Regions from separate parts of the Streptomyces sp. NPDC014907 genome, predicted to be linked through region 1. Evidence: predicted binding sites of a transcription regulator. Region 1 holds the regulator's gene; each other region holds the start of a gene.
The links. Region 1 encodes HrcA, which represses chaperone genes, less so after heat shock. Its sites were predicted from a motif close to TTNGCACTCNGNNNNNCNGAGTGCNAA; they were not measured.

Region 2: a site for HrcA is predicted at 6,562-6,588, ahead of groES (co-chaperone GroES). Genes of this name have one in related genera too.
Region 3: a site for HrcA is predicted at 6,602-6,628, ahead of groL (chaperonin GroEL). Genes of this name have one in related genera too.

Annotation. Positions count from the first base shown of each region.
Region 1 is NZ_JBVHEG010000002.1:422,516-432,291, forward strand. Features, by position in the region: gene ACZ3IL_RS07375 (16S rRNA (uracil(1498)-N(3))-methyltransferase) at 1-304, opposite strand, end outside; gene ACZ3IL_RS07380 (nitronate monooxygenase) at 301-1,383, opposite strand; gene dnaJ (molecular chaperone DnaJ) at 1,492-2,628, opposite strand; gene hrcA (heat-inducible transcriptional repressor HrcA) at 2,629-3,648, opposite strand; gene ACZ3IL_RS07395 (MBL fold metallo-hydrolase) at 3,795-4,523, shown strand; gene ACZ3IL_RS07400 (DUF3097 domain-containing protein) at 4,534-5,334, shown strand; gene hemW (radical SAM family heme chaperone HemW) at 5,344-6,576, opposite strand; gene ACZ3IL_RS07410 (AMP-dependent synthetase/ligase) at 6,636-8,513, opposite strand; gene lepA (translation elongation factor 4) at 8,761-9,776, opposite strand, start outside.
Region 2 is NZ_JBVHEG010000001.1:930,204-939,979, forward strand. Features, by position in the region: gene ACZ3IL_RS04110 (ABC transporter substrate-binding protein) at 62-1,378, shown strand; gene ACZ3IL_RS04115 (carbohydrate ABC transporter permease) at 1,384-2,283, shown strand; gene ACZ3IL_RS04120 (carbohydrate ABC transporter permease) at 2,280-3,134, shown strand; gene ACZ3IL_RS04125 (hydroxyacid dehydrogenase) at 3,152-4,171, shown strand; gene groL (chaperonin GroEL) at 4,362-5,990, opposite strand; gene groES (co-chaperone GroES) at 6,108-6,416, opposite strand; gene ACZ3IL_RS04140 (polysaccharide deacetylase family protein) at 7,065-8,024, opposite strand; gene ACZ3IL_RS04145 (THUMP-like domain-containing protein) at 8,133-9,320, shown strand; gene ACZ3IL_RS04150 (polysaccharide deacetylase family protein) at 9,625-9,776, opposite strand, start outside.
Region 3 is NZ_JBVHEG010000011.1:145,705-155,480, forward strand. Features, by position in the region: gene ACZ3IL_RS24810 (histidine phosphatase family protein) at 1-478, opposite strand, end outside; gene ACZ3IL_RS24815 (alpha,alpha-trehalose-phosphate synthase (UDP-forming)) at 832-2,199, opposite strand; gene ACZ3IL_RS24820 (hypothetical protein) at 2,294-2,593, opposite strand; gene ACZ3IL_RS24825 (glucosyl-3-phosphoglycerate synthase) at 2,632-3,573, opposite strand; SAM riboswitch class I at 3,723-3,870, shown strand; gene thrC (threonine synthase) at 3,864-5,174, shown strand; gene ACZ3IL_RS24835 (MoaD/ThiS family protein) at 5,206-5,484, shown strand; gene ACZ3IL_RS24840 (cold-shock protein) at 5,933-6,136, shown strand; gene groL (chaperonin GroEL) at 6,796-8,424, shown strand; gene ACZ3IL_RS24850 (eCIS core domain-containing protein) at 8,737-9,776, shown strand, end outside.

The sequences.
Region 1 (9,776 bases):
CGGTCTCCGTCATGGTCTCGACGGCCAGCTCGCCCCGGTCTCCCTTGGGGAGCGCCTGGACGACGGTGATCCGGGGCTCCTCCCCGGGGTCCTCGTGGACCTCCGCGATCCGCACGGTGAGCCGGTCCTTGCCCTCGGCGGCGAGCACCTCGCAGGCGGCCCAGCGGCCCCGGCCGTCGGCGAGGACGAGCTCCTCGCCCTCCCGCAGCCGCTTCACGGAGACGGCGTGCCGGCCCTCGGGGCCGTCCAGGAGGAAGGTCCCGGCGCCGGGGACGGCGTCGACGACGAAGACGGGTGCGGTCATGGGGTGCTCCTGTGGGACAGCTCGGAGAGCGCGGTGCCGAGTTCGGCGGCGAGGACCTCGACCAGCCGCCCGGCGGGGAGTTCGCGGGCCAGGCGGTGGCCCTGGCCCGCCCACAGGGCCATGCCCTGGGCGTCGCCCGCGCCGGCGGCGGCCCGGCGGAGGGGGGCGGTGAGGTGGTGGACCTCGGGGTAGGCGGCGGGGGCGTACGGCCCGTGCTCGCACATGAAGCGGTTGACGAGCCCGCGCGCCGGACGCCCGGAGAAGGCCCGGGTGAGGGCGGTCCGGGTGAACAGCGGGTCCGTCAGGGCCTGTTTGTGCAGCGGGTGGGCGCCCGACTCCGGGCAGGGCAGGAAGGCGGTGCCGAGCTGCGCGGCGTCGGCCCCGGCGGCGAGGACGGCGGCGATCTGGGCGCCGCGCATGATCCCGCCGGCGGCGACGACGGGCAGTCCCACGCTCTCGCGGACCTGGGTGACGAGGGTGAGCAGTCCGGTGCCGGGCGCGCCGTCCTCGTCCGGGTCGTCGCGGTGCGTGCCCTGGTGTCCGCCGGCCTCGACGCCCTGGACGCAGACGGCGTCGGCACCGGCGCGCTCGGCGGCCAGGGCCTCCTCGGCGGAGGTGACGGTGACGACCGTGTACGTGCCCGCGCGGGCGAAGGAGGCGAGGACCTCGGACGCGGGGCAGCCGAAGGTGAAGGAGACGACCGGGACCGGGTCCTCCAGGAGGATGGCCAGCTTGGCGTCGTAGGCGTCGTCGCGGGAGTCGTCGGTCCCGCCGAGCGGGGTCTCGTACCAGGCGGCCTCGCCCGCGAGCTGGTGGCGGTACACCTCGACGGCGGCGGGGTCGGCGGCCGGGCCGTCCCCGGGCACGAAGAGGTTGACCCCGAAGGGGCGCGCAGTGAGCCCGCGTACCCGTTTGACCTCCTGGTACAGGCTTCCGGCGGTCTTGTAGCCACCGGCCAGGAAGCCGAGCGCCCCGGCCTCGCAGACGGCTCCGGCGAGTTCGGGACAGGAGGCGCCACCCGCCATGGGGGCCTGCACGATCGGGAACCGGGAGAGGCCGTTCAGTGCGGTGGTGGACATACGGGCATCGTTTCATGCCGCCGCGCGGGGGCGGGAAAGGGCCGGGCACGGGAGGGGGGCGGCACCGGAGTGCCGCCCCTCTCCCCGCCGTCTCCGGCCGGACGCCCGTCAGCGTCCGTTGAACGCGTCCTTCAGCCGCGAGAACAGCCCCTGCTGTCCCGGGTGGAACTGGCCGGTGGGCCGTTCCTCGCCGCGCAGCTTGGCCAGCTCGCGCAGGAGGCGCTCCTGCTCGGCGTCGAGCTTGTTCGGGGTCTGGACCTCGACGTGCACGACGAGGTCGCCGCGCCCGTTGCCCCGCAGGTGGGTGACGCCGCGCCCGTGCAGGGGGATCGACTGGCCGGACTGGGTGCCGGGCCGGATGTCGATCTCCTCGATGCCGTCGAGGGTCTGCAGCGGCACCTTGGTGCCGAGCGCGCCCGCCGTCATCGGGATCGTCACCGTGCAGTGCAGGTCGTCGCCGCGCCGCTGGAACGTGTCGTGCGGGGTCTCGTGGATCTCGACGTACAGGTCGCCGGCGGGGCCGCCGCCGGGGCCGACCTCGCCCTCGCCCGCGAGCTGGATGCGGGTGCCGTTGTCGACGCCGGCCGGGATCTTGACCGTGAGGGTGCGGCGGGAGCGGACCCGTCCGTCGCCCGCGCACTCGGGGCACGGGGTCGGGACGACGGTGCCGAAGCCCTGGCACTGCGGGCAGGGGCGGGAGGTCATGACCTGGCCCAGGAAGGAACGGGTGACCTGGGAGACCTCGCCCCGGCCGCGGCACATGTCGCAGGTCTGCGCGGAGGTGCCGGGCGCGGCGCCCTCGCCCGAGCAGGTCGCGCAGACGACGGCCGTGTCGACCTGGATGTCCTTGGTGGTGCCGAAGGCCGCCTCGTTGAGGTCGATCTCCAGACGGATCATGGCGTCCTGGCCGCGGCGGGTGCGCGAGCGCGGGCCGCGCTGCGAGGCCGTGCCGAAGAAGGCGTCCATGATGTCGGAGAAGTTGCCGAAGCCACCGGCTCCGAAGCCGCCCGCGCCGCCTCCGCCGGAGGACGAGAGCGGGTCGCCGCCGAGGTCGTAGACCTGCTTCTTCTGCGGGTCCGAGAGGACCTCGTAGGCGGCGTTGATCTCCTTGAAGCGTTCCTGCGTCTTCGGATCGGGATTGACGTCCGGGTGCAGCTCGCGCGCGAGCCTCCGGAAGGCCTTCTTGATCTCGTCCTGGGACGCGTCGCGGCGCACGCCGAGTACGGCGTAGTAGTCCGTGGCCACTTACGACTCCGCCAGGATCTGTCCGACGTAACGTGCCACTGCGCGTACCGCTCCCATCGTTCCGGGGTAGTCCATGCGGGTCGGGCCGACCACGCCGAGTTTGGCGACTGTCTCGCCGCCCGAACCGTAGCCGACCGAGACGACGGACGTGGAGCTCAGCCCCTCGTGGGCGTTCTCGTGCCCGATGCGTACGGTCATGCCCGATTCCTTGGCCTCGCCGAGCAGCTTGAGGAGCACGACCTGCTCCTCCAGAGCCTCCAGGACGGGCCTGATCATCAGGGGGAAGTCGTGTCCGAAGCGGGTGAGATTGGCGGTGCCGCCGATCATCAGCCGCTCCTCGTGCTCCTCGACGAGGCTTTCGAGGAGGGTCGCGAGCACGGTCGAGACCGTGGCGCGGTCCTCGGCCTCCTCGAAGGACTCGGGGAGGTCCTGCACCAGCTGCGGCACGTCGGCGAAGCGACGGCCGACGACCCGGCTGTTGAGCCGGGCCCGCAGGTCGGCGAGGGAGGTCTCGCCGAAGGGCGCCGGGCAGTCCACGAGCCGCTGTTCGACCCGGCCGGTGTCCGTGATGAGGACGAGCATCAGGCGGGCGGGGGCCAGCGAGAGCAGTTCCACGTGCCGGACGGTCGAACGGGTCAGCGAGGGGTACTGGACGACGGCGACCTGACGGGTCAGCTGCGCGAGCAGCCGGACCGTGCGGCCGACGACGTCGTCCAGGTCGACCGCGCCGTCGAGGAAGTTGTGGATGGCCCGCCGTTCGGGCGTCGACAGCGGCTTGACGCCCGCGAGCCGGTCCACGAACAGCCGGTAGCCCTTGTCGGTCGGGATGCGGCCGGCGCTGGTGTGGGGCTGGGCGATGTAGCCCTCGTCCTCCAGCACGGCCATGTCGTTGCGCACGGTGGCGGGCGACACGCCGAGCTTGTGGCGCTCCGTGAGCGCCTTGGAGCCGACGGGCTCCTCCGTCCCGACATAGTCCTGGACGATGGCGCGCAGCACTTCGAGTCTGCGTTCGCTGAGCATCGTGCGCACCTCCAGCTGTCGTCGTCGTTCCGGTTGCTCCGCTTTTGGCACTCGCCGTGTCCGAGTGCCAACGGGCCCCGGCCAGTGTACGGCGGCACACAACGCTCCTGGCAAGGAGGCGGCGCCCCACCGGTTAGCGTCGCCGCATGGATGTGGACTGGGAAGCGTGCGGATGGGAACGGCTCGCGGACGGGGTGGGCCGGCGACGGCTGCCCCGGTGGGACGCCACGGTGGGCCTCGTCCTGGGGGAACGGGCGGTGCTCCTGTACGACACGGGGTCGTCGCTCACCGAGGGCGCGGAGCTGCGGGCGCAGGTGGCGGAACTCACGGGCGGACGGAGGGTGACGCACATCGCACTGGGCCATCCGCACTTCGACCACGTGTTCGGCGCGGCTGCCTTCTCGGGCGCGGAGGTCCTCGGCGCGGTCGGGACGGACGAACTGCTCGGCCGGGAACGGGACCGGGAGGCGCTGCGCGCGGACGCGGTGCGGAACGGCCTGGACCCGGAGGCCGCGGCGGAGGCGGCGGACGTGCTGGTGGCGCCGAAGCACGTGGTCTCCGGCGAGCGGACCCTCGACCTGGGCGGCCGGCAGGTGCTCCTGGCGAACGTCGGCCCCGGGCACACGGGCCACGACCTGGTGCTCCTGGTCCCCGGCCCGCCCGAGGTGGTCTTCTGCGGGGACCTGGTGGAGGAGTCGGGCGAGCCGCAGGCGGGTCCGGACGCGATCCCGTCCCGCTGGCCCGACGCCCTGGACCGGCTCCTCGCGCTCGGCGGCGAGGACGCGGTGTACGTGCCGGGGCACGGGGCGGTGGTGGACGCCTCGTTCGTGCGGCGCCAGCGGGAGGAACTGGCACACCGCTTCGAGGTGTCATAACGTCCTGCGAATGCGCAGCTACAACCCGGACCTGACGCCCCCCTGGAAGCGCCCGGCGCCCGTCCCGGAGGTCCCGGCCGACCGGGACCTCGTCGTGGAGGAGGTCGCGACGGGCTTCTGCGGGGCGGTGATCCGCTGCGAGGCCGGCACGGTCACCCTGGAGGACCGCTTCGGCAAGCACCGGGTCTTCCCGCTGGAACCGCGCGGCTTCCTCCTGGAGGGGAAGGTCGTGACCCTGGTCCGCCCCTCCGCCGCCCCGGCGCGCCCCACCCGCACGGCCTCCGGCTCGGTGGCGGTGCCGGGCGCACGCGCGCGCGTGGCGCGGGCGGGCCGGATCTACGTCGAGGGCCGCCACGACGCGGAACTGGTCGAGCGGGTCTGGGGCGACGACCTGCGGATCGAGGGCGTGGTCGTGGAGTACCTGGAGGGCGTGGACGACCTGCCGGCGATCGTCGCGGAGTTCGGTCCGGGGCCCGACGCGCGCCTCGGCGTCCTGGTGGACCACCTGGTCCCGGGCTCGAAGGAGTCCCGGATCGCGGCGCGCGTGACCTCGCCGGACGTGCTGGTCGTCGGCCACCCGTACATCGACGTCTGGGAGGCGGTGAAGCCGTCCTCGGTGGGCATCCCCGCCTGGCCGGCGGTCCCGCGCGGCCAGGACTGGAAGACGGGCGTCTGCCGCGCCCTGGGCTGGCCGGAGAACACGGGCGCGGCCTGGCAGCACGTCCTGTCGCGGGTCACCTCGTACAAGGACCTGGAGCCGGCGCTGCTGGGCCGGGTGGAGGAGCTGATCGACTTCGTGACGGCGCCGTAGGGGCCGCCCTCAGTCCACCAGGTCCCGCACCACCGCGTCCGCGAGCAGCCGCCCCCGCAGGGTCAGGACGGCCCGCCCGGCCCCGTACGGGCCGGGGTCCAGGAGGCCGCCCTCCAGGGCCTTGCGGGAGGCGGCGAGCCCCGCGGGCCTGAGCAGGGCCAGCTCGACCCCGTCCCGGAGGCGCAGCTCCAGCAGGATCCGCTCCACCCGCCGGTCCTCCCCGGAGAGGAGCTCGCGTCCGGCACCGGGCGACCTGCCGGCGGCGAGGGCCGCCGCGTACGTCCCCGGGTGCTTCACGTTCCACCAGCGGACCCCGCCCACGTGGCTGTGGGCGCCGGGTCCCGCGCCCCACCAGTCGGCGCCGCGCCAGTACAGCTCGTTGTGGAGGCAGCGCCCGGCCTCCGAAGTGGCCCAGTTGGACACCTCGTACCACTCGAAACCGGCCCCGCCCAGGACGGAGTCGGCCATCAGGTACCGGTCGGCGTGCACGTCGTCGTCGGTCATCGGGACCTCGCCGCGCCGGATGCGGCGGGCCAGCTGCGTGCCCTCCTCGACGATCAGGGCGTAGGCGCTGACGTGGTCGGGGCCGGCGCCGATCGCCGCGTCGAGCGAGGCCCGCCAGTCGTCGTCGGTCTCGCCGGGCGTGCCGTAGATCAGGTCGAGGTTGACGTGGTCGAACCCGGCGGCCCGCGCCTCCGCGACGCACGCCTCCGGCCGTCCGGGCGTGTGGGTGCGGTCGAGGACCTTCAGGACGTGCTGCCGGGAGCTCTGCATCCCGAAGGAGACCCGGTTGAAGCCGCCCTCGCGCAGCTCCGCCAGGTAGGCGGGGTCGACCGACTCCGGGTTGGCCTCGGTCGTGACCTCGGCGTCGTCCGCGAGTCCGAACTCGTCGCGGATCGCCCCCAGCATCCGGACGAGGTCGCCGGCGGCGAGCAGCGTGGGCGTGCCGCCGCCGACGAAGACGGTCCGCACCGGCCTGGGGTCGTCCCCGAGGACCTTCCGGGCGAGCCGGACCTCCTCCACGACCTGTCCGGCGTAGTTGTCCCGGGAGGCGAGCACGCCCCCCGTGCCGCGCAGCTCGCTCGCCGTGTAGGTGTTGAAGTCGCAGTAGCCGCAGCGCGTCGCGCAGTACGGCACGTGCAGGTAGAACCCGAGCGGGCGCTCCCCGGCCCCTTCCAGGGCGTGCGGGGGCAGCGCCCCGTCCTCGGGAACGGTCTCACCATCGGGCAGTACGGAAGGCATGGGCCCATTGTCCCGTACCGCCCGGGGTGAACCGCCGGCCCGCCGGCCGGGGACGCCGCTCAGGCCTCCCGCGAGCCCGCGTACATCTCCTCGATGAGGTGCTTGTACTCCCGCTCCACCACCGGCCGCTTCAGCTTCAGCGACGGGGTCAGCTCGCCGTGCTCGATGTCGAGGTCGCGCGGCAGCAGGCGGAACTTCTTGATCGTCTGCCAGCGCTGGAGGCCCTCGTTGAGGCGGTCCACGTAGCCCTGGACGAGCTTCTGGGTCTGCGGGGCGGCGACGACCTCGGCGTACGTCCTGCCCCCGAGGCCGTGCTCGGCGGCCCAGCCCAGGATGGCGGGCTCGTCGAGGGCGATCAGGGCGGTGCAGAAGTTCCGGTCGGCGCCGTGGACGAGGATGTTCGAGACGAACGGGCAGACCGCCTTGAACTGGCCCTCGACCTCGGCCGGCGCGATGTACTTGCCGCCGGACGTCTTGATCAGGTCCTTCTTGCGGTCGGTGATCCGCAGGTAGCCGTCGGCGGACAGCTCTCCGATGTCGCCGGTGTGGAACCAGCCGTCGGACTCCAGGACCTCGGCCGTCTTCTCCGGCAGGCCGTGGTAGCCCTCCATGATGCCGGGGCCGCGCAGCAGGATCTCGCCGTCGTCCGCGATCCGGACCTCGGTGCCGGGCAGCGGCTTGCCGACGGTGCCGGTGCGGTACGCCTCGCCCGGGTTGACGAAGGAGGCGGCGGAGGACTCCGTGAGGCCGTACCCCTCCAGGATGTGGATGCCCGCGCCGGAGAAGAAGTAGCCGATCTCGGGGGCGAGGGCGGCGGAGCCGGAGACGCACGCGCGCAGGTTGCCGCCGAAGGCCTCGCGGATCTTGCCGTAGACGAGGGCGTCGGCGACCTTGTGCCGGGCGGTGAGGCCGAAGGGCGCGGAGGCGGTGCCGGTGCGGAGGAAGTTGTCCTGGGTGGTCCTGGCGTACTCGCGGGCGACTCCGGCCGCCCACTGGAAGATCTTGTACTTGGCCCCGCCGCCGGCGCGGGCCTTGGCGGCGACCCCGTTGTAGACCTTCTCGAAGATGCGGGGCACGGCCGCCATGTAGGTCGGCCGGACCACCGGAAGGTTCTCGATGATCTTGTCGACGCGGCCGTCGACGGCGGTGACGTGGCCGACCTCGATCTGGCCCGAGGTGAGGACCTTGCCGAAGACGTGGGCCAGCGGCAGCCACAGGTACTGCACGTCCTCCGGGGTGACGAGGCCGGTCGCGGCGATGGCCCTGGCCATGTACGCCCAGTTGTCGTGCGGGAGGCGGACGCCCTTGGGGCGGCCGGTGGTGCCCGACGTGTAGATGAGCGTGGCGAGCTGCGTGGAGGTGATCGCGGAGACCCGCTCCTTGACCGCCTCCGGGTGCTTCTCCAGGTACACCCGGCCACGTTCCTCCAGGTCGGCGAGGGAGAGGACCCACTCGCCGTCGGCCTCGACACCGGTGGCGTCGACGACGACCACGTGGTGCAGGCCGGGCAGGTCGGCGCGGCGCTCGACGGCCTTGGCGAGCTGGGCGGCGTCCTCGGCGATGAGGACCCCCGACTCGGAGTCGGAGAGGATGAACGCCGACTCCTCGGCGTTGGTCTGCGGATAGACCGTGGTGGTCGCGGCGCCCGCGCACATCACGCCGAGGTCCGCGAGGATCCACTCCACCCGGGTGGAGGAGGCGAGGGCGACCCGCTCCTCGGGCCGCACGCCCAGGTCGATCAGGCCGGCGGCGATCGCGTAGACCCGTTCGGCGGCCTGTCCCCAGCTGAGCGACTTCCACTCGTCCGGGCCGGACCCGGACGCGGCGGGGACCGGGTAGCGGTAGGCCTCCGCGTCGGGAGTCCGCTCGACTCGCTCAAGGAAGAGGGTCGCCACGGAGGGCGGCCGGTTCTCGATCTGGGTCTGTGTGTCGCTCACGACGTCCTCCGGGCGGCGGCGGTGCCTTCTGGTGGTGCGTAACTAACTGGCGAGTAACCTTCGAGCCGGGTTCAGACTAGAGCGCGGGGGTCGGACGCGTAAGGTCTTGCAGGTCGTCGCTTCATAACGAACGGGTCCACGCGCGCTCGCGCGTGGACCCGTTCGCCGCACGGGGCGGCCGTCGCGGACTCCGGACCGGTTCCGGTTCAGGTCCGTTCCCGGTCCGCCCCGGTTCGTCCGCCCGTGGCTACTTCTTCCCCTTGCCGGAGGACTCGTCGCTCGACAGGACGGCGATGAAGGCCTCCTGCGGCACCTCCACCGAACCGACCATCTTCATGCGCTTCTTGCCTTCCTTCTGCTTCTCCAGCAGCTTCCGCTTGCGGGAGATGTCACCGCCGTAGCACTTGGCGAGGACGTCCTTGCGGATGGCGCGGATGGTCTCGCGGGCGATGACCCGGGAGCCGATCGCGGCCTGGATCGGCACCTCGAAGGCCTGCCGCGGAATGAGCTCGCGCAGCTTCGCGACGAGCCGCACGCCGTAGGCGTACGCCGCGTCCTTGTGGGTGACGGCGGAGAAGGCGTCCACCTTGTCGCCGTGCAGCAGGATGTCGACCTTGACCAGGCTGGACGCCTGCTCGCCCGTGGGCTCGTAGTCGAGGGAGGCGTACCCGCGCGTCTTGGACTTCAGCTGGTCGAAGAAGTCGAAGACGATCTCCGCGAGGGGCAGGGTGTAGCGGATCTCGACCCGGTCCTCGGAGAGGTAGTCCATGCCGATCAGGGTGCCGCGCCGGTTCTGGCAGAGCTCCATGATCGCGCCGATGAACTCGCTGGGCGCGAGGATCGTCGCGCGGACGACCGGCTCGTACACCTTGTCGATCTTGCCCTCGGGGAACTCGCTCGGGTTCGTGACCGTGTGCTCGCTGCCGTCCTCCATGAGCACGCGGTAGACCACGTTGGGGGCGGTGGCGATCAGGTCGAGGCCGAACTCGCGCTCCAGGCGCTCGCGGATCACGTCCAGGTGGAGCAGGCCGAGGAAGCCGACGCGGAAGCCGAAGCCGAGCGCCGCGGAGGTCTCCGGCTCGTAGACGAGCGCGGCGTCGTTGAGCTGGAGCTTGTCCAGGGCCTCGCGCAGGTCCGGGTACTCCGAGCCGTCCAGCGGGTAGAGGCCCGAGAAGACCATCGGCTTCGGGTCCTTGTAGCCGCCGAGCGCCTCGGTGGCGCCCTTGGACTGCGAGGTGATCGTGTCGCCGACCTTGGACTGGC
Region 2 (9,776 bases), on a different contig from region 1:
ACGAAGGGTCACAGGATCACGGCCACAACCTCCCAGCCGCCCCGCCCCCAGGAGCCGTGCCGTGTCCCCCATCCGGAGCAGAACGACCCGCGTCATAGCCGGCACCGTCACCGCCCTCGCCGTCCTCACGGCCTGCGGCGGCGGTGCCGGTGACGCCGCCGACAAGCCGAACGGACCCGTGACCCTCACCTTCTGGGGCTGGGCCAAGGGCACCAAGGACGTCGTGGACGCCTTCAACGCCTCCCACACCGACATCAAGGTGAAGTTCGAGGAGATCCCCTCCGGCAACGCCGGCGGCTACGCCAAGATCTCCAACGCCGTGAAGGCGGGCAACGCCCCCGACCTCGTCTCCGTCGAGTACCCCTCGCTCCCCGAGTTCGTCAGCTCCGGCGCCCTCCAGGACATCGGCGGCGAGTTCACCGAGACCGACCGCGCCAAGTTCCTCTCCCAGGCCGTCGAGCTGACCACCCTGGGCGGCAAGACCTGGGCCGTCCCCTTCGACGCCGCCCCCCAGGCCTTCTACTACCGCAAGGACCTCTTCGAGAAGTACAAGATCCCGGTCCCGGCCACCTGGGACGCGTTCAGGAAGGCCGCCGAGCAGGTGCGGAAGGCGGACTCCAAGGCCCGCATCGCCACCTTCTTCCCGGACGACCCGACCACCTTCGAGGCCATGGCCTGGCAGGCCGGGGCCCAGTGGTTCAAGGCCGAGAACGACACCTGGAAGGTGAACACCACCGACCCGGCCACCACCAGGGTCACCACCTACTGGCAGGGCCTCCTCGACGCCGGGCTCGTCCACAAGAACGCCTCGTTCTCCCCCGAGTGGACCGGCTCGCTCAAGAACGGCACCACCCTCGGCTACCTGGGCGCCTCCTGGGGCGCCGGCGTCCTCAAGGGCACCCTGCCCGAACAGGCCGGCAAGTGGGCCGTCGCCCCCGTTCCCACCTGGGACGGCAAGCCCGCCAGCGGCATGCTCGGCGGCACCTCCTTCGCCGTGACCAAGAACAGCAAGCAGAAGGCCGCGGCCGTCACCTTCGCGAAGTGGATGTCCACCACCGAGGAGGGCGTCAGGGCCCGCATCGCCTCCGGCACCTCCTCCGCCTTCCCCGCCGCCGCCGTCCTCCGCCCCGTCGCCAAGAAGGCCTTCGACGCCGGCTACTACGGCGGCCAGGACATCTACTCCCTCTTCGAGGCCGCCGGCGCCTCCATCACCCCCGGCTGGACCTGGGGCCCGACCACCGGCACCACCAACACCACGATCAAGGACCAGTTCGGCAGGATCGCCCCGGGCGGCCCGTCCCTCGCCGACGCCGTCAAGGCCGGTCACGACGCCACCGTCGCCGAACTCACCAAGCGCGGCCTGAAGGTCGAGGGCTGATCCGCGTGAAGGCCCGCACCCGTGCCGCCACGATCCTGCTGGCGCCCTTCTTCCTGCTCTTCACCGCGGTGATGGTGGTGCCGATCGGATACGCGGTCTGGCTCAGCCTCTTCACCGAGAAGCAGTCCGGACTGGGCTTCGGCGGTTCCGAGACCGTCTTCAGCGGCCTCGACAACTACGCGGCGGCACTGGGTGACCGGGCCTTCCGCGAGGGCTTCGGCGTCCTGCTCGGCTACTGCCTCCTCTACATCCCCCTGCTGCTCGCCGGGGCCCTCGGCCTCGCCCTCCTGCTGGACTCGGCGCTCGCCCGCGCCCGCCGCTTCTTCCAGCTCGCGCTCTTCCTGCCGCACGCCGTCCCCGGCATCATCGCCGCCCTGATCTGGGTGTACCTCTACACGCCCCAGCTCAGCCCGGTCGTCCGGGCCATGGAGGCCGGCGGCGTCGGCTTCGACTTCTTCTCCCCCGGAGGCGCCCTCCCCTCCGTCGTCAACATCGCCCTGTGGGAGTGGCTCGGCTACAACATGGTGATCTTCTACGCCGCCCTCCAGGCGATCGACCGCTCCGTCCTCGAAGCGGCCACCGTCGACGGGGCGGGCGCCTGGCGGACCGCGTTCGCCATCAAGGTGCCGCTCGTCAAGGCGTCGCTGGCGATGGTCGGCCTCTTCACGGTCATCGGTTCCCTCCAGCTCTTCACCGAGCCGCTCATCCTCAACAGGGGCACCGGCTCCGCCGTCACCTCCACCTGGACGCCGAACATGTACGCGTACACCGCAGCCTTCGACCGCAACGACTACGGCCTCGCCGCGGCGGCCTCCGTGCTCCTCGCCCTGACGGCGGCCCTGCTCTCGTTCGCGGTGACGCGACTGACCGGCCGCCGGGCGGCCCGGAAGGAGCGCACCGCGTGAACGGCCCCCGCCGCGACCACCGCTGGCTCTCCAAGACGGCCGTCAACGGCGCGCTCGCGCTCGCCACCGTCTACATGCTCTTCCCGCTCGTCTGGCTGCTGACCGCCGCCACCAAGGACGCCGGCGGCCTCCTCGCCGGGAACGCCTTCTCCTTCGAGGGCTTCGACCTGGGCGGCAACCTCTCCCGGCTCGCCGAGTACAACGACGGCGTCTACTTCCACTGGTACCTGAACAGCCTCCTCTACGCCGGGTTCGGCGCCCTCGCCTGTTCCCTGGTCAGCGTCGCCGCCGGATATGCCTTCCACGTCTACGACTTCCGGGGCAGGGAGAAGCTGTTCGGCCTCGTCCTCCTCGGCGTGCTCGTCCCCACCACCGCGCTCGCCCTGCCGATGTACCTCCTGGCCAGCGAGATCGGCCTCGTCAACACCTACTGGGCCGTGCTGATCCCCGTCCTCGTCAACCCCTTCGGCGTCTACCTCTCCCGGGTCTTCTGCGCCGGTTACGTCCCCGACGAGGCCCTGGAGGCGGCCCGCATCGACGGGGCGGGCGAGCTGCGCGTCTTCTGGTCGATCGGTCTGCGCATGGTCATGCCCGGCTTCGTGACCGTCTTCCTCTTCCAGTTCACCGCCGTCTGGAACAACTTCTTCCTCCCCCTGGTGATGCTGTCCGACCAGAAGCTGTACCCGCTGAGCCTCGGCCTGTACGCGTGGAACAGCAACGCCCACGCCGAACCCGACTACTACCCCCTCGTCGTCACCGGTTCCCTGCTCGCCGTCCTCCCCCTCGTCCTCGCCTTCGTCTCCCTCCAGCGCCACTGGAAGGCCGGCCTGACCGCCGGCAGCGTCAAGTGAGGAAGGCCGGTTCCCCGATGCACCCCGCCACCGACCCCCGCCCCTCCCTGCTCCTCGCGATGGGCGGGGGCGTCGCCGGACGCCTGCTCACCGAGGCCCACCGGACCCGCCTCGCGGCCCTGACCCGCACCGACCCGCACCTCGTCGCCCACGACCTCGCCGCCCCGGACGAGCGGACCGCCGCCGCGCTCGCGGAGGCCGAGATCCTGCTCACCTGCTGGGGGGCGACCCCGCTCACCCCGGAGGTCCTGGACCGGGCGCCCCGGCTGCGGGCCGTCGTCCACGCGGCCGGATCGGTCAAGCACCACGTCACCGACGCCTGCTGGGAGCGGGGGCTGAGGGTCACCTCGGCCGCCGCCGCCAACGCGCTGCCGGTCGCCGAGTACACGCTCGCCGCGATCCTCTTCGCCGGGAAGGGCGTCCTGGACTCGGCCCGGCGGTACGCCGGGCTCCGCGCCGGCCACGACTGGCTCGCCGAGTCCGCCGGCCGGGGCAACTACCGCCGCACGGTCGGCATCGTCGGCGCCTCCCGCATCGGCCGCCGGGTGATCGACCTCCTGCGCCCCTTCGACTTCGAGGTCCTGCTGTACGACCCGTACGCCGAGGCCCCGCCCCCGGGTACGGAACTCGTGGGCCTGGACGAACTCTGCGCCCGCAGCACGGTCGTCTCGGTCCACGCGCCGCAGCTCCCGTCCACGTACCGCATGATCGGCGCGGCGCAGCTCGCGGCGATGCCGGACGGGACGACCCTGATCAACACCTCCCGGGGCTCCCTGGTGGACGAGGCGGCCCTCCTCCCCCACCTCGTCGCGGGCCGCCTCCACGCGGTCCTCGACGTCACGGACCCGGAGGTCCCCCCGCCGGACTCCCCCCTCTACACCCTTCCGAACGTCCTCCTCACCCCGCACGTGGCCGGCTCGCTCGGCAACGAACTGCACCGGATGGCGGACCGGGCGGTGGACGAGGTGGAGCGGTACGTACGGGGGGAGGCGTTCGCGGAGGAGGTGCGGGCGTCGGACCTCCGGCGGTCCGCGTAGCCGGGCGGGGCCGGGCGCTTCCGGGAGGACGGCGGCGGTACGGCGCGTCCGGGCCGCCGGGGCCGTCCGGTGCCGCGGGAAACCGAAACCGCGAACGCCGGGACCATCGAGAACACCGCGAACGCCGAAAACACCGAGGCCCGGTGCCCCCGCGACGGGGGCACCGGGCCTCAGTGGTCAGTTACGCGCCTCAGTGGGAGTGGCCGTGACCGTGGCCGTGGCCGTGGTCCGCCGGCTCCTCTTCCTTCTTCTCCACCACGAGGGTCTCGGTGGTGAGGAGGAGGGAGGCGATCGAGGCGGCGTTCTCCAGGGCGGAGCGCGTCACCTTCACCGGGTCGATGACGCCGGCCTTGACCAGGTCGCCGTACTCGCCGGTCGCGGCGTTGAAGCCCTGGCCCTTGTCGAGCTCCGCCACCTTGGAGGTGATGACGTAGCCCTCCAGGCCGGCGTTCTCGGCGATCCAGCGCAGCGGCTCGACGGCGGCGCGGCGGACGACCGCGACACCCGTGGCCTCGTCGCCGGTCTTGCCGAGGTTGCCCTCCAGGACCTTGACGGCGTGGACGAGCGCGGAGCCACCACCGGAGACGATGCCCTCCTCGACCGCGGCGCGGGTCGCGGAGATGGCGTCCTCCAGACGGTGCTTCTTCTCCTTCAGCTCCACCTCGGTGGCGGCGCCGACCTTGATCACGCACACGCCGCCGGCCAGCTTCGCGAGGCGCTCCTGGAGCTTCTCGCGGTCCCAGTCGGAGTCGGTGGACTCGATCTCGGCCTTGATCTGGTTGACGCGGCCCTGCACGTCCTCGGAGTTGCCGCCACCGTCGACGATGGTGGTGTCGTCCTTGGTGACCGTGACGCGGCGGGCGGTGCCGAGCACGTCCAGGCCGGCCTGGTCGAGCTTGAGGCCGACCTCCTCGGCGATGACGGTGGCGCCGGTCAGCGTCGCCATGTCGCCGAGCATCGCCTTGCGGCGGTCGCCGAAGCCGGGGGCCTTGACGGCCACGGCGTTGAAGGTGCCGCGGATCTTGTTCACGACCAGGGTCGACAGGGCCTCGCCCTCGACGTCCTCGGCGATGATCAGGAGCGGCTTGCTGGCGCCGGCCTGGATGACCTTCTCCAGGAGCGGGAGCAGGTCCTGGATCGAGGAGATCTTGCCCTGGTGGATCAGGATGTAGGGGTCGTCGAGGACGGCCTCCATGCGCTCCTGGTCGGTCACCATGTACGGGGACAGGTAGCCCTTGTCGAAGGCCATGCCCTCGGTGAAGTCGAGCTCCAGGCCGAAGGTGTTGGACTCCTCGACGGTGATGACGCCGTCCTTGCCGACCTTGTCCATCGCCTCGGCGATGAGCTCGCCGACCTGCTGGTCCTGCGCGGAGAGCGCGGCGACGGCGGCGATGTCGGACTTGTCGTCGATCGGGCGCGCGGTGGCGAGCAGCTCCTCGGACACGGCCTTGACGGCGGCGTCGATGCCCTTCTTCAGGGCGGCCGGGGAGGCGCCGGCGGCCACGTTGCGCAGGCCCTCGCGGACGAGCGCCTGGGCGAGCACGGTGGCGGTGGTGGTGCCGTCGCCCGCGATGTCGTTGGTCTTGGTCGCCACCTCCTTCACCAGCTGGGCGCCGAGGTTCTCGTACGGGTCCTCGATCTCGACCTCGCGGGCGATCGTGACACCGTCGTTGGTGATGGTGGGGGCGCCGAACTTCTTGTCGATGACGACGTTGCGGCCCTTGGGGCCGATCGTCACCTTCACCGTGTCGGCAAGCTTGTTGACGCCGCGCTCAAGGGCGCGACGGGCGTCCTCGTCGAACTTCAGGATCTTCGCCATGGGAGCGGTTCAGCCCTCTCGGAATCGGGTGGAACGAACCGCGCCCCGGGGCGCCTGGAAGGGGCCTCGGGGCGCAGCTCAAAGCATCTGCTTCAGGTACTTCGGTACTTCGGTGAACTACTTCTCGATGATCGCGAGCACGTCGCGGGCCGAGAGGACGAGGTACTCCTCGCCGTTGTACTTCACCTCGGTGCCGCCGTACTTGCTGTAGAGCACGACATCGCCGGTCTTGACGTCGAGCGGCAGGCGCTCGCCGTTCTCGAAGCGGCCCGGGCCCACGGCCAGGACGACGCCCTCCTGGGGCTTCTCCTTGGCGGTGTCCGGGATGACCAGGCCAGAGGCGGTGGTCTGCTCGGCGTCGAGCGGCTGGACCACGATGCGGTCCTCGAGCGGCTTGATGGCAACCTTGGAGCTGGTGGTCGTCACGATCCGACCTCCCCCTTCGGAGATCACGGGGTTGACTGTCTGAGGTGGCGAACCAGGTGGATCCGTCGTCGCGGGTGCCGGACCTGCCCGTCGCTGTGTTGGCACTCTCCGGTGGGGAGTGCCAGAGCCGAGACTATGGCCGCGATTAGCACTCGGTCAAGCGGAGTGCCAATTGATCGCTCCGTGGCGTGATCGGGGGCGCGCTCGTGCGGGGTCCTCCCGCGGAGGATCGCTCCCCCTCGCTCCCCGTACGGACCTCTCCCCCGCCTCCCGTACGGACCTCTCCCCCGCCTCCCGTACGGGCCTCTCCCCCGCCTCCCGTACGGACCTCTCCCCCGCCTCCCGTACGGGCCTCTCCCCCGCCTCCCGTACGGGTCTCCTCCACGCTTTCCGTACGGGTTCCCTCTCCGCCTCCCGTACGGGGACCCCCCGCGTTCCCGCAGCGCCGTTCTCCGCCGCTCCCCCGGGCCCCCGCACGGGCGGACGCCGGGGCGGGCGGCTCCGGGGAGCGGGGCCCCATCCGTTCCGCCGCCTTCCGGCCGAGCCGTTCGATCGGGTCGACCGGGGAGGAGCAGGCCGGGAGGGCGAGGAGCGAGCCGGTCACGGCCAGGGCGGCGGCGGTCCGCCGCCACCCGCACCTCACCGGTCTCACACGTAGTCCTCCAGCTTCGCCACCGCGTACCCCTTGGCCGTGATCACGTTCATCACGTGGCGGACCATGTCGGCCATGCTGCCGTCCCAGTCCTCCTTGCCCCGGAAGTGGGTGAGCACGATGTCCCCGGGGTGCAGGTCCCGGTCCCACTCGCGCCACTCCATGCGGTCGGGGAAGGCCTCGGCCGCCCAGAGCGGGACCGCCCTGATGCCGCAGGACCTGGCCGCGCGCAGCGTGTCGTCGTTGTAGTTGCCGTACGGCGGGCGGAAGAGTTCGGGCCGCTTGCCGAACTTCTTCTCCATGACCTCCTGCATGCCGCAGATCTCGTGCTTCTGCTCGTCGTACGAGAGGCCGGGCAGGTAGCGGTGGTGGAGGGTGTGGTTGTGGAGGGCGACCCCGCCCTTCTGGGACTTCTGCATGCGGGAGAAGTAGGCGTAGTCGTCGCTGACGACGTAGTCGCTGAGGAAGGCGCTGTACGGCAGCCGGAGCTCGTCCATCATCCGCAGCAGCTCGGGGTCCTTCTCCGCGCCGTCGTCGATCGTCAGGAAGACGACCTTCTCCTTGGTCGGCACGGTGGTGAAGACGGGCGGCATGCCGTCGCTCTTCGTCTCGAACCCCTTGCGGGTGCTGATCCGCGGCTTGACGGCCGGCGGGGCGGGCGCTTCGAGCGGGGGTTTCGCGAGGCCCCACTTCCGGGCGGCGAGCACGCGGGCGGCCCGCTGGGCGCGGAGTTCCTCGGCCCGCGTCCGGGGGGCCGCCTTCCGTTCGGCCCCCTGCTTCGCGGCCTGCTGGCCGGCGGCGGGGGCGGGCGGCGCGGCGCGGTCCGGAGCGGCGGCCCCGGAGCAGGCCGTGGCGACGGCGGCGAGGGCGGCGACGACGAGCGCCGCCCCGGACGTCCGGCGGGATCGATGCGCGCCCTTTGCCATCTTTTCTTCCTTTTGTCGTACGAGCTGCATGGCGCCGCATCCTGTCAGCGCGGGAACCCTTCCGGGCCCGCGACACCGCCGTACCGCGCCCGCCGTCCCCCGGCCGGCCCACAGCCCTCCAGGGACCACAATGGGGCGGTGACCGACCTCGCCTCCTTCGCCGCCCTGTTCACCCCCGAGGGGCAGGCGCTCCTCACCGCCCTGCGCGACCACGACCCCGCCCGGGAGCTGGCCGTGGCCTCCCGGCTGCGCCGCGACCACCCGGTCGAGCTGGTCACGGCCGCGCTCGGCCAGGCACGGCTGCGGCAGCGGGCGGTGGCGAAGTTCGGGGCGGAGGACGCGTTCCGGATGTACTTCACGCCGAACGGCGTCGAACAGTCGACCCGCGCCCCGGTCGGGGCGCACCGGGCGGCCCGGATGAAGGCGCTGGGCGTCGGCAGCGTGGCGGACCTGTGCTCCGGGATCGGCGGCGACGCGATCGCCCTCGCCCGCGCCGGGATCTCCGTCCTCGCCGTCGACCGCGACCCGCTGACCGCCGAGGCGGTCCGCGCCAACGCCGAGGCGCTCGGCCTGTCCGGCCTGATCGAGGTCCGGTGCGCGGACGTGACCGAGATCGACACCGGCCCGTACGACGCCGTCTTCGTGGACCCGGCGCGGCGCGGCGGCCGGGGCAGGATCTTCGACCCGGAGGCGTACTCGCCGCCGCTGTCCTGGGCCGTCGAGGCGGCCCGGAAGGCCCCGCACGCCGCCCTGAAGGTGGCCCCGGGCATCCCGCACGAGGCCGTTCCGGCGGAGGCCGAGGCCGAGTGGATCTCGGACGGCGGGGACGTGAAGGAGGCCGTGCTCTGGTTCGGCACGGAGCCCGGCGCGCGCCGGGCCACCCTGCTGCCCTCCGGCGCGGGCCTCACCGGACGCGGGCTGCCCGACCCGGCGGTCCGGCCGGTCGGCCGTTACCTGTACGAACCGGACGGCGCCGTGATCCGCGCGCACCTCGTCGCCGAGGTGGCGGAGGAGCTGGACGGCGGCCTGATCGACGAGACGATCGCGTACGTCACGGCGGACGCGCTCGTCCCCACCCCGTACGCCGCCGCGTACGAGATCACCGACGTGCTCCCCTTCAACCTCAAGAAGCTGAAGGCGCTGCTGCGGGAGCGCGAGGTCGGCACCCTGACGGTGAAGAAGCGCGGCTCGGCGGTCGAACCCGAGGAGGTCCGGCGCAAGGTGAGGCCGAAGGGCCCCCACGCGGCGACGGTGCTGCTCACCCGGGTCGCGGGGGCCCCGGCGATGCTGATCGGAAGCCCCGCCCGGCCGGCCGGCGAGCGGTGAGCCGCACCGCGGCGGGGGACGGCACCGGCCGGCGGGAGGCCTCGGGACGGGGCGGCGCGGGAGGGCTCAGGACGGGGCGGCGCGGGAGGCCTCAGAACGGCGCCACGCGGGAGGCCTCAGGGCGGGGCCGCGCGGCCGGGCGCCGTACGGGCCGCGCCCGTCTCCCGCGCCCGTCTCCCGCGCCCGCCCGAGCGGCAGCGCCCGCTCGCTCTCTCCTCGCGGATGCGGCGGCGGGGCCTTCCCCCGCCTTCCGCTCCTACGACGAACGGGAACCGCCCCCGTCGGCACCGCGCCCGGAAGGACCTCAGACGTAGTCCTCCAGGCGCGCCACCGTGAAGCCCTGCTCCCGGATGCGGCGCAGCAGGGTGGCCGTCATCTCGGTCATCGTGCGGCCCTTGAGCTCGGAGGGGCCCCGGAAGTGGGCGAGGACGATGTCGCCGGGGTGGAGCTTCCGGT
Region 3 (9,776 bases), on a different contig from region 1:
AGCGCCACTCCGGGGCGCCGAGGGCGGCCCGGACGAGCCAGCCGATGAGGAAGTTGTGGGTGACGACGAGTTCGTGGCGCGGCTCGTCACCGGCGACGGGTCCCGTGAACAGCGCGAGGGCCCTCCGGGCCAGGCCGGGGCCCTGTTCGCGTTCCTCCGCCGGGAACCGGGCCAGGTGGGCGAGCAGGGCGTCGGCCGACTCCGGCGGCAGCTCCTCGCGCAGGGGCACGGAGGGGATGTAGTCGCCGGCCGGTGCGGAACGCCGCAGGGGTACGCCGTCGAGCTGTTCGCCGACCAGCCGCGCGGTCTGCTCGGCGCGCGCGAGCGGGCCGTGGTGGACCACCGCGAGCGGGGCGCCGCGCAGCCGCTCCCCGAGCAGGACGGCCTGACGGCGGCCGTCGTCCGTCAGCCCGCTCTCGTCCGGCGTCGCCTCGCCGTGCCGGGTGAGGTACAGGTAGCGGGCGGCCGTTGCCGACATGGGCGGGTCCTTCACCGGGATGTGTGATCGTGCTGTCCTCGGGACGGACGCCCGCCCGCGCCGCCCGGTTCCGGCGAGACGGGTTCACCACGAAGGGGCACGGGGTCCTCACCGGCCCCGGCGGAGCGTGCCGCAGGCCGTTCCGCACCGGGTGCGTCCCGCGGAACCGCGAGGACCACGGGCTCGCGCGGCCCGAGACCCGGGCCAGGGTGATCCGGAGCGCCCCCGACGGCGCCCCGGCCCGTACCGGCAGACCCGTACCGGCAGACCCGTACCGGCGGCAGGACCCCGTGCCGACCGTCACCGACGGCGGCGACGACGTGGGAGCGGCGCGGGCCGCGCCGCCGTGTCCGTCAGGGCCGTCCCGGGCTCCTGAGCGCCTCCAGCTGGTCCAGGAACCAGCGCTGCGGCGGCAGGGCCGTGGACGCCGCCGCCAGGTGCTTGGTGCGGTCGGCGCGTTCGGACGGGGGCATGGAAAGGGCGGTGTGGAGGGCCTCCGCCGTCTCCGACACGTCGAAGGGGTTCACCGTGAGGGCGTTCTCGCGCAGCTCCTCGTACGCGCCCGCCCCCCGGGACAGGACCAGGGCGCAGCCGTTCTCGGAGACGACCGGTATCTCCTTGGCGACCAGGTTCATGCCGTCGCGGACCGGGTTCACCAGGGCCACGTCCGCGAGGCGGTAGGCCGCCAGGGAGCGGACGAAGTCGTCCTTCACCGAGACCAGGACCGGCGTCCAGTCCTCCGTGCCGAACTCGGCGTTGATCTCCTCCGCGAGCGCCGCCACCGAGGCCGTGTACGAGCGGTACACCTCCAGGTCCTGGCGCGAGGGGTACGCCGACGCCAGGTGGACCACCCGGCCGCGCCACTCGGGGCGCGCGTTCAGGAGTTCCCGGTAGGCGAGCAGGCCGCGCAGGATGTTCTTCGACAGTTCGGTGCGGTCGACGCGGACGATGGTCTTCCGGTCGCCGACCTCGGCCCGCAGCTCCGCCAGCCGCTCGTCCACGGCCGGCCGGTACGCCAGCGCCCGCAGCTCCTCGGCGTCGACGCCGAGCGGGTACACCGCGACGCGCGTCCCGGTGCCCTCGACGGGCGCGCCGCTGGTGAAGGCGTCGGCCCAGGCCCGCGTGTGGAATCCCACCTCGTCCGCGCCGAGCATGCCCCACAGCAGCTCCTCGCGGATGTCGTCCGGCAGCATCCCCAGGTACGCGGGGGAGGCCCACGGGGTGTGGGTGAAGTGCGAGATGCGCAGGTCCGGGCGCAGCTCGCGGAGCTGTCCGGGGACCAGCGCCAGGTGGTAGTCCTGCACCAGGACCGCCGCGCCCTCGTCCGCCTCGGCGGCCAGCGCCTCCGCGAAGGCGCGGTTGTAGGCGCGGTACGACTCCCAGAGGCGCCGGAACTCCGCGTCGAAGACGGGCTCGCGCGGGATGTCGTACAGGTGGTGGTGGAGGAACCACAGCACCGAGTTCGCGATGCCGTTGTACGCGTCGGCGTACACGGCCGGGTCGATGTCCAGCATCCGCACGCCGGGCTCCCCGACGCCGCGCCGGACCGCCTCCCGGTCGCCCTCGCCGAGGGCCGCGCACACCCACAGGCTGTCCTGCGAGGAGACGGCGCTCAGCCCGGAGACCAGGCCGCCGCCACCCCTCCGGGTGTCGAGCGAACCGTCCTCGCCGAGCGCGTACGAGACCGGACCCCGGTTGGATGCCACGAGCACAGTAGCCATGTGGCGAACCTAGCCCGTCCCGTAAACGCTCAAACGTACGGATACGAGACGAGGAGATCCGGCCACGGAGGGTCACGGACGCGGGCCGGGCCGGTCAGGGGGCGGTCGTGCCGCGCGCCGCCGTCCTCGCGACCCATCCCGTTCCCGCGAGCGCCGCCACGAGCCCGCCGAGCAGCCACAGCCGTTCGGTGGTTCCCCCGGCCCCGCCCCGGGTCGGGGCCGGGGCGGGAGCGGGAAGGACGGCGCGGCCCTCCGGGCCCGGAACCGGCGACACCGCCGGTGCGGGCCCCGGCGGGGGCGAGGCGGGCGCGGGGCCCGCCGTCACCGGTACCAGCGCGGCCGTCGCCAGGACCGTCACCGTCAGCGCCCTGCCCGCACGTCGTCCGAAGCCCATGGAGAAGAAAGGTAGACAAAGCGGATCATCGGACGGTGTTACGCCACGCGGCGGCGCGCGTACTCCGCGATCCCGCCCATCGGCGGCCGCTCCTCCGTGTCCACCGCGTACGTGCGCGGCTCGAAGCCCTGCTCGCCCCGCTCGAACTGGGTCAGCCACGGCCGCACCAGATGGCCCCGCGAGAGTCGCAGCTGCGCCGTCCGGTAGATGGTCGCCGCCATCCGGCCCAGCGCGTGCCCGTCCTGGTGCCGGTGCTTGCGCACCCCCACGTCCACCTGCGCGAGCGCGTCCAGGCCGACCGTGTGCAGCGCGTCCACCAGGAGGCCCAGCTCCACCCCGTAGCCGACCGGGAAGGGCAGCCGTTCCAGGAGCGAGCGGCGGGCCGCGTACTCGCCGCCGAGCGGCTGGACGAACCCGGCCAGCTGCGGCCAGTGCAGATTGAGCAGCGGGCGCGCCATCAGCTCCGTCACCCGGCCGCCCTGGCCGGGGGCGCCGTCCAGCGGACGGTCGTACATCGCCTTGACGAGGTGGACCTCCGGGTCGGTCAGGAGCGGGCCGACGATCCCCGTGACGAAGTCGGCGGAGAAGTCCCGCAGGTCCGCGTCCACGAAGCACACCACGTCCCCGTGCGTCGCCATCAGCGACCGCCACAGGACCTCGCCCTTGCCGGGCACGGCCGGTATGCGGGGGAGTATCGCGTCCCGCGCGACCACCCGGGCGCCGGCCGCCGCCGCGACCTCCGCCGTGCGGTCCGTGGAGCCCGAGTCGACCACCACCAGCTCGTCGACGAGCGGCACCGCCTCCGACATCAGCTCGCGCCGGATCACGGTGACGATGTCCCCGACCGTCGCCTCCTCGTTCAGCGCCGGCAGCACCACGCTGACCGTCGTCGCACGCTTGGCGGCGAGAATCCGCTCCATCGGCCGGTCCGCCACGGACCAGGACCGCCGGGCCAGCCAGCGCTCCACCTCTTCCAGCACGTCATCTCCATCTCGCGGTTCGGACGGGCCGTCCAAGCACCCGGGCCTTCGGTTACAGTCTTGAACAACGCGACCGCCCTCCGCACGTCGGGGTGGCATCCGCGCCGGAGCGCGAGAACGAAAGTCCGCCGCGTTCCACAACCGAATACCGCTCATCCAGAGGGGCAGAGGGAAACGGCCCGTTGAAGCCCCGGCAACCCTCCAGTCGGTCAGTCTCGTACTCCATCGGGGTCCACCGGCTAGGGAAGGTGCCAAATCCGTCTCATGGCGAAAAATTCGTCATGGGAAAGATGAGGAGAAAGGGCCTCGCCTCCATGGCTGTACAGACCGTCGCACCCTCCACCGCCGTCGACCTCGGTCCCGCGTCCGGGCTCTCCTGTCGCGAATGCGGTGAAGTTTTCGCCCTCGGCCCGATCTTCGCCTGCGAACTCTGTTTCGGACCGCTCGAAGTCGCCTACGACCTGCCGGCCGGCGACCCCGAGGAACTGCGGAAGCGGATCGAGGCCGGCCCCGCCAGCATCTGGCGCTACGCCCCCCTCCTGCCCGTCCCCGCCGACGTGGCCGAGAAGCCGAACCTGAACCCCGGCTGGACCCCGCTCGTCAAGGCCGACAACCTCGCCCGCGAGATCGGCGTCGCCCCCGGGAAGCTGTTCGTCAAGGACGACTCGGGCAATCCGACCCACTCCTTCAAGGACCGGGTCGTCGCCCAGGCCATCGAGGCCGCCCGCGCCTTCGGCTTCACCACCCTCTCCTGCTCCTCCACGGGCAACCTGGCCGGGGCCGTCGGCGCCGCCGCCGCCCGCGCCGGCTTCCGCTCCTGCGTGTTCATCCCGCACGACCTGGAGCAGGGCAAGGTCGTCATGGCCGGTGTCTACGGCGGCGACCTGGTCGCCGTCGAGGGCAACTACGACGACGTGAACCGCTTCTGCTCGGAGCTGATCGGCGACCCGCTCGGCGAGGGCTGGGGCTTCGTGAACGTCAACCTGCGCCCGTACTACGGCGAGGGCTCCAAGACGCTCGCGTACGAGATCTGCGAGCAGCTCGGCTGGGTCATTCCCGACCAGCTCGTCATCCCGATCGCCTCCGGCTCCCAGCTCACCAAGATCGACAAGGGTCTCCAGGAGCTCGTCAAGCTGGGCCTGGTCGAGGACAAGCCGTACAGGATCTTCGGCGCCCAGGCCGAGGGGTGCTCCCCGGTGTCGGCCGCCTTCAAGGCCGGCCACGACGTCGTACGGCCCCAGAAGCCGGACACGATCGCCAAGTCGCTCGCCATCGGCAACCCGGCCGACGGCCCGTACGTCCTGGACATCGCCCGCCGCACCGGCGGTGCCGTGGAGGACGTGGACGACGAGCGGATCGTGGACGCGATCAAGCTGCTCGCGCGGACCGAGGGCATCTTCGCGGAGACGGCGGGCGGCGTGACCGTCGGCGTCACCCGCAAGCTCGTGGAGAACGGCCTCCTCGACCCGGAACTGACCACCGTCGTCCTCAACACCGGTGACGGCCTCAAGACCCTGGACGCCGTGGCCGACACCTCGCAGGCGACCGCCACCATCCGCCCGAGCCTGGACGCGTTCCGCGACGCCGGCCTGGCGCGCTGAAGCCCTCCGGTCCCCGAAAGGTTACGAAGTCATGGCCGTGAACGTCCGTATCCCCACCATCCTCCGCACCTACACCGCCGGGCAGTCCGAGGTGCGGGCCGAGGGCGCGACCCTCGCCGAGGTCATCGCGGACCTGGAGAAGAACCACACGGGCATCGCCGCCCGCGTCCTGGACGACCAGGGCAAGCTGCGCCGCTTCGTCAACGTGTACGTGAACGACGACGACGTGCGCTTCGAGCAGGGTCTGGAGACGGCCACGCCGGACGGCGCGGGCGTCTCGATCATCCCCGCGGTCGCCGGGGGCTGCTGAACGGAGGGCGCCCGCGTTCCGCGGTCCCGCCCCTCCTCTCCCGCCCCTCCCGTCCCGTCCTTCTTGAATCGCCCTTGAATTGCCCCTTCCGCGCCCGTAAGCGGAAGGGGCAATTCTGCATGGTTGAACGCGGTAGAGTTGGGGAAGCCCCCTCTCCCGCTCATGCCGGGCGCATATGAGAACGCCCCTCGACATGACAAGAAGTGGCCAAACCGTGCGCACGTTGTGCACCTTCTGCGCGCTTTGCCGGGCCCGACTTGCCCGAAGATTCAAGGGATTCTCCCTTTTCCTCCTTTCCGGCGTGCCCAGAATTCTCGCTCGAACGGCCTGTTGCAGAGGGCAGTTGGGCAGATACATTCAGCCGCGGTCGACGCGTTCCGGCGCAGGGTCTGACCCGGGGTTCGTGAAGTGCGGCCCCGCGCAAGGGCCAGTAACAGGGGAGTTAGGCATGGCTCAGGGCACCGTCAAGTGGTTCAACGCGGAGAAGGGCTACGGCTTCATCGCGGTCGACGGTGGTGCGGATGTTTTCGTCCACTACAGCGCGATCCAGATGGATGGCTACCGCAGCCTCGAAGAAGGACAGCGAGTCGAGTTCGAGATCTCGCAGGGCCAGAAGGGTCCGCAGGCGGACATGGTCAAGCTCGCCGTCTGAGCGCGGCGCGATCGGCCACCGACGCAACGCCGTCGAGGGGCCCGCGTCCCGGAAGGGACGCGGGCCCCTCACGCGTTCCCGGCCCGGGGGGCCTTCCCGGCCGCCGGCCGCCGGCGTCCCGTCCGCGCGGGACCCGTCCCGCGTCCTCCGCCCCACCGCCCGCCGGGCCTCCGTCCGCCCGGGACTCGGGCCGCCCCGCGCCCTCCGAGTCGCCGCCCGCCGGGCCCCCGGTCCGCGCGCAACCCGGGCCGCCCCGCCCCGCGTCCTCCGGGCCGCCGCCCGCCGGCCCTCCCGCCCGCCGGCCCTCCCGCCCGCCGGGCTTCCCGCCCGCCGGGCTTCCCGCCCGCCGGGCTTCCCGCCCGCCGGGCTTCCCGTCCGCCGGGCTTCCCGCCCGCCGGGCTTCCCGTCCGGGCTTCCGTGCCGCCTTCCGGAACCCCCGGTTCCCCGCCCGAAACCCGAGAGTCGCTTGCACTCTCATAGGGCGAGTGCTAATCATTGGCGTTAGCACTCGGAAGGTGAGAGTGCTACGAGGATCGGGTAGACGAGGCCGTCGGCCGCGTGGGGCAAGGAACCGCGCGGAGCAACCGGAGGCCGTCCGTCGCGGGCGTCGGCGCGGTCCTGGAGCGTTATCCACCCCATGTCCGGGAGGACCACTTCACATGGCCAAGATCATCGCGTTCGACGAGGAGGCCCGGCGCGGTCTCGAGCGCGGCATGAACCAGCTCGCTGACGCCGTCAAGGTCACCCTTGGCCCCAAGGGCCGCAACGTCGTCCTCGAGAAGAAGTGGGGTGCCCCCACGATCACCAACGACGGTGTTTCCATCGCCAAGGAGATCGAGCTCGAGGACCCGTACGAGAAGATCGGCGCCGAGCTGGTCAAGGAAGTCGCCAAGAAGACGGACGACGTCGCCGGCGACGGTACGACCACCGCCACCGTCCTCGCCCAGGCGCTCGTCCGCGAGGGCCTCCGCAACGTCGCCGCCGGTGCCAACCCGATGGCCCTCAAGCGCGGCATCGAGAAGGCCGTCGAGGCCGTCTCCGGCGCCCTGCTCGAGCAGGCGAAGGATGTCGAGACCAAGGAGCAGATCGCCTCCACGGCCTCCATCTCCGCCGCCGACACCCAGATCGGCGAGCTCATCGCCGAGGCGATGGACAAGGTCGGCAAGGAAGGCGTCATCACCGTCGAGGAGTCCCAGACCTTCGGTCTGGAGCTGGAGCTCACCGAGGGCATGCGCTTCGACAAGGGCTACATCTCGGCGTACTTCGCCACCGACATGGAGCGCATGGAGGCGTCGCTCGACGACCCGTACCTCCTGATCGTCAACTCCAAGATCTCCTCCGTGAAGGACCTGCTCCCGCTCCTGGAGAAGGTCATGCAGTCGGGCAAGCCGCTGCTGATCATCGCCGAGGACGTCGAGGGCGAGGCCCTGTCGACCCTGGTCGTCAACAAGATCCGCGGCACCTTCAAGTCCGTCGCGGTCAAGGCCCCGGGCTTCGGCGACCGCCGCAAGGCCATGCTGAACGACATCGCCATCCTCACCGGCGGCACGGTCATCTCCGAGGAGGTCGGCCTCAAGCTGGAGAACGCGGGCCTCGACCTGCTGGGCCGCGCCCGCAAGGTCGTCATCACCAAGGACGAGACCACCATCGTCGACGGTGCCGGTGACAGCGAGCAGGTCGCCGGTCGCGTGAACCAGATCCGCGCCGAGATCGAGAACAGCGACTCGGACTACGACCGCGAGAAGCTCCAGGAGCGCCTGGCGAAGCTCGCCGGTGGCGTCGCCGTCATCAAGGCCGGTGCCGCGACCGAGGTCGAGCTCAAGGAGCGCAAGCACCGCATCGAGGACGCCGTCCGCAACGCGAAGGCGGCCGTCGAGGAGGGCATCGTCGCCGGCGGTGGCGTGGCCCTGCTCCAGGCGTCGACCGTCTTCGAGAAGCTGGAGGCCGACCTCTCCGGTGACGAGGCCACCGGTGCCGCGATCGTGAAGCTGGCCCTGGAGGCCCCGCTGAAGCAGATCGCCGTCAACGCCGGCCTCGAGGGCGGCGTCGTGGCGGAGAAGGTCCGCAACCTGCCCGTCGGCCACGGCCTGAACGCCGCGACCAACGAGTACGTCGACCTCATCGCCGAGGGCATCATCGACCCGGCGAAGGTGACGCGCTCCGCGCTGCAGAACGCCGCGTCGATCGCCGCGCTGTTCCTCACCACCGAGGCCGTCATCGCCGACAAGCCGGAGAAGGCCGCCGCGCCGGCCGGCGGCGGCATGCCGGGCGGTGACATGGACTTCTGATCCCCAGGGATCGGTGGTTCGTCGCCGAACGCGACAGCCGAGGGCGGCACCCCCCGTGAGGGGGGTGCCGCCCTCGGCGCGTTTCCCGAACACCACGACTCGCGCCTCCCGGCCCCGGCGGCCCGCGCCTTCCCGGCCCCTGCCGCTCCCGCGACTCCCGCCGCTCCCGCGACACCCGCCTCCCCGGGCCGTACCGGCTGCTGCCCTTCCGGTCCCGTCCGCCGGCCCCCGGCACTGCCCTTCCGGCTCTGTCCGCGCGCCCACGGGCCCGGTATCCAGAAGAGAGCCCCCGCCCCTTCCGAATGAGGACTCGTGTCGACCGAAGCGAACGTCCGGCGCTCGGCCCCGGAAAAGGACAGCCGCGCGCAGAGCCCCGCACCCCCGGCCCGGCAGGCCGGCGGCGCCGGAACCCCGCAGGCCGCTCTCCTCGCCCTGCAGAGCGGCGCGGGCAACGCCGCCGTCGTCCAGCTGCTCCGCCGGGCCGGGCACCCCGGAGCGCGGGACGACGCGCGGGAACAGCACCGGCACGACGCCGGCTGCGGCCACGGGCCCCCGGTGCAGCGCTCCGCCGTCCACGACGTCCTGCGTTCCGGCGGCCGGCCGCTCGACGAGACGACGCGCGCCGACATGGAGTCCCGTTTCGGCACGGACTTCTCCGACGTGCGCGTCCACGACGACGGAGCCGCCAGGGCCTCGGCGGCGGAGATCGGGGCCCGCGCCTACACCTCCGGCAGTCACGTCGTCATCGGTGAGGGAGGCGGCGACAGGCACACCCTCGCCCATGAACTCACCCATGTCGTCCAGCAGCGCCAGGGCCCGGTCGCGGGCGCCGACAACGGCTCCGGCCTGCAGGTCTCCGACCCGTCCGACCGTTTCGAGCGGGCGGCCGAGGCCAACGCGCGCCGCGTCATGTCGGCCCCGGCCCCCGGTCGGCGGGCGGAGGCCGACGCGGCGCCCCACGGCGCGGGAGCGCGGCCCGGGGACGCGTCGGTACAACGGGCACCGGCCACCTTGCCGGAGAAGTCCCCGACGGGCTCCACGGGTTCGGAGGCCTCCTCGGGGCCGGGGACCGCCGAGCGGCGGAGCGCGTTCTCCGCCGACCGGGCCGAGCTGAAGCAGCGGATCTCGCGTATCGGCAGGCTCGCCGAGGACTCCGGCTTCACCGGTGCCATCGACGAATTGCTCGCGATCGTCGAGCGGGACCTCGCGGCCGACGGGCCGACTCCCGTGAACGGCGCGGTCATCGGCCGCGTCATGGAGGGACTGCAGCAGAAAGGGGTGTACGGCAACAGGATCCAGTACGACTGGTACGTCAGGAACCAGGGCAAAGAGGGGTTCGGCCAGGCCCTGGA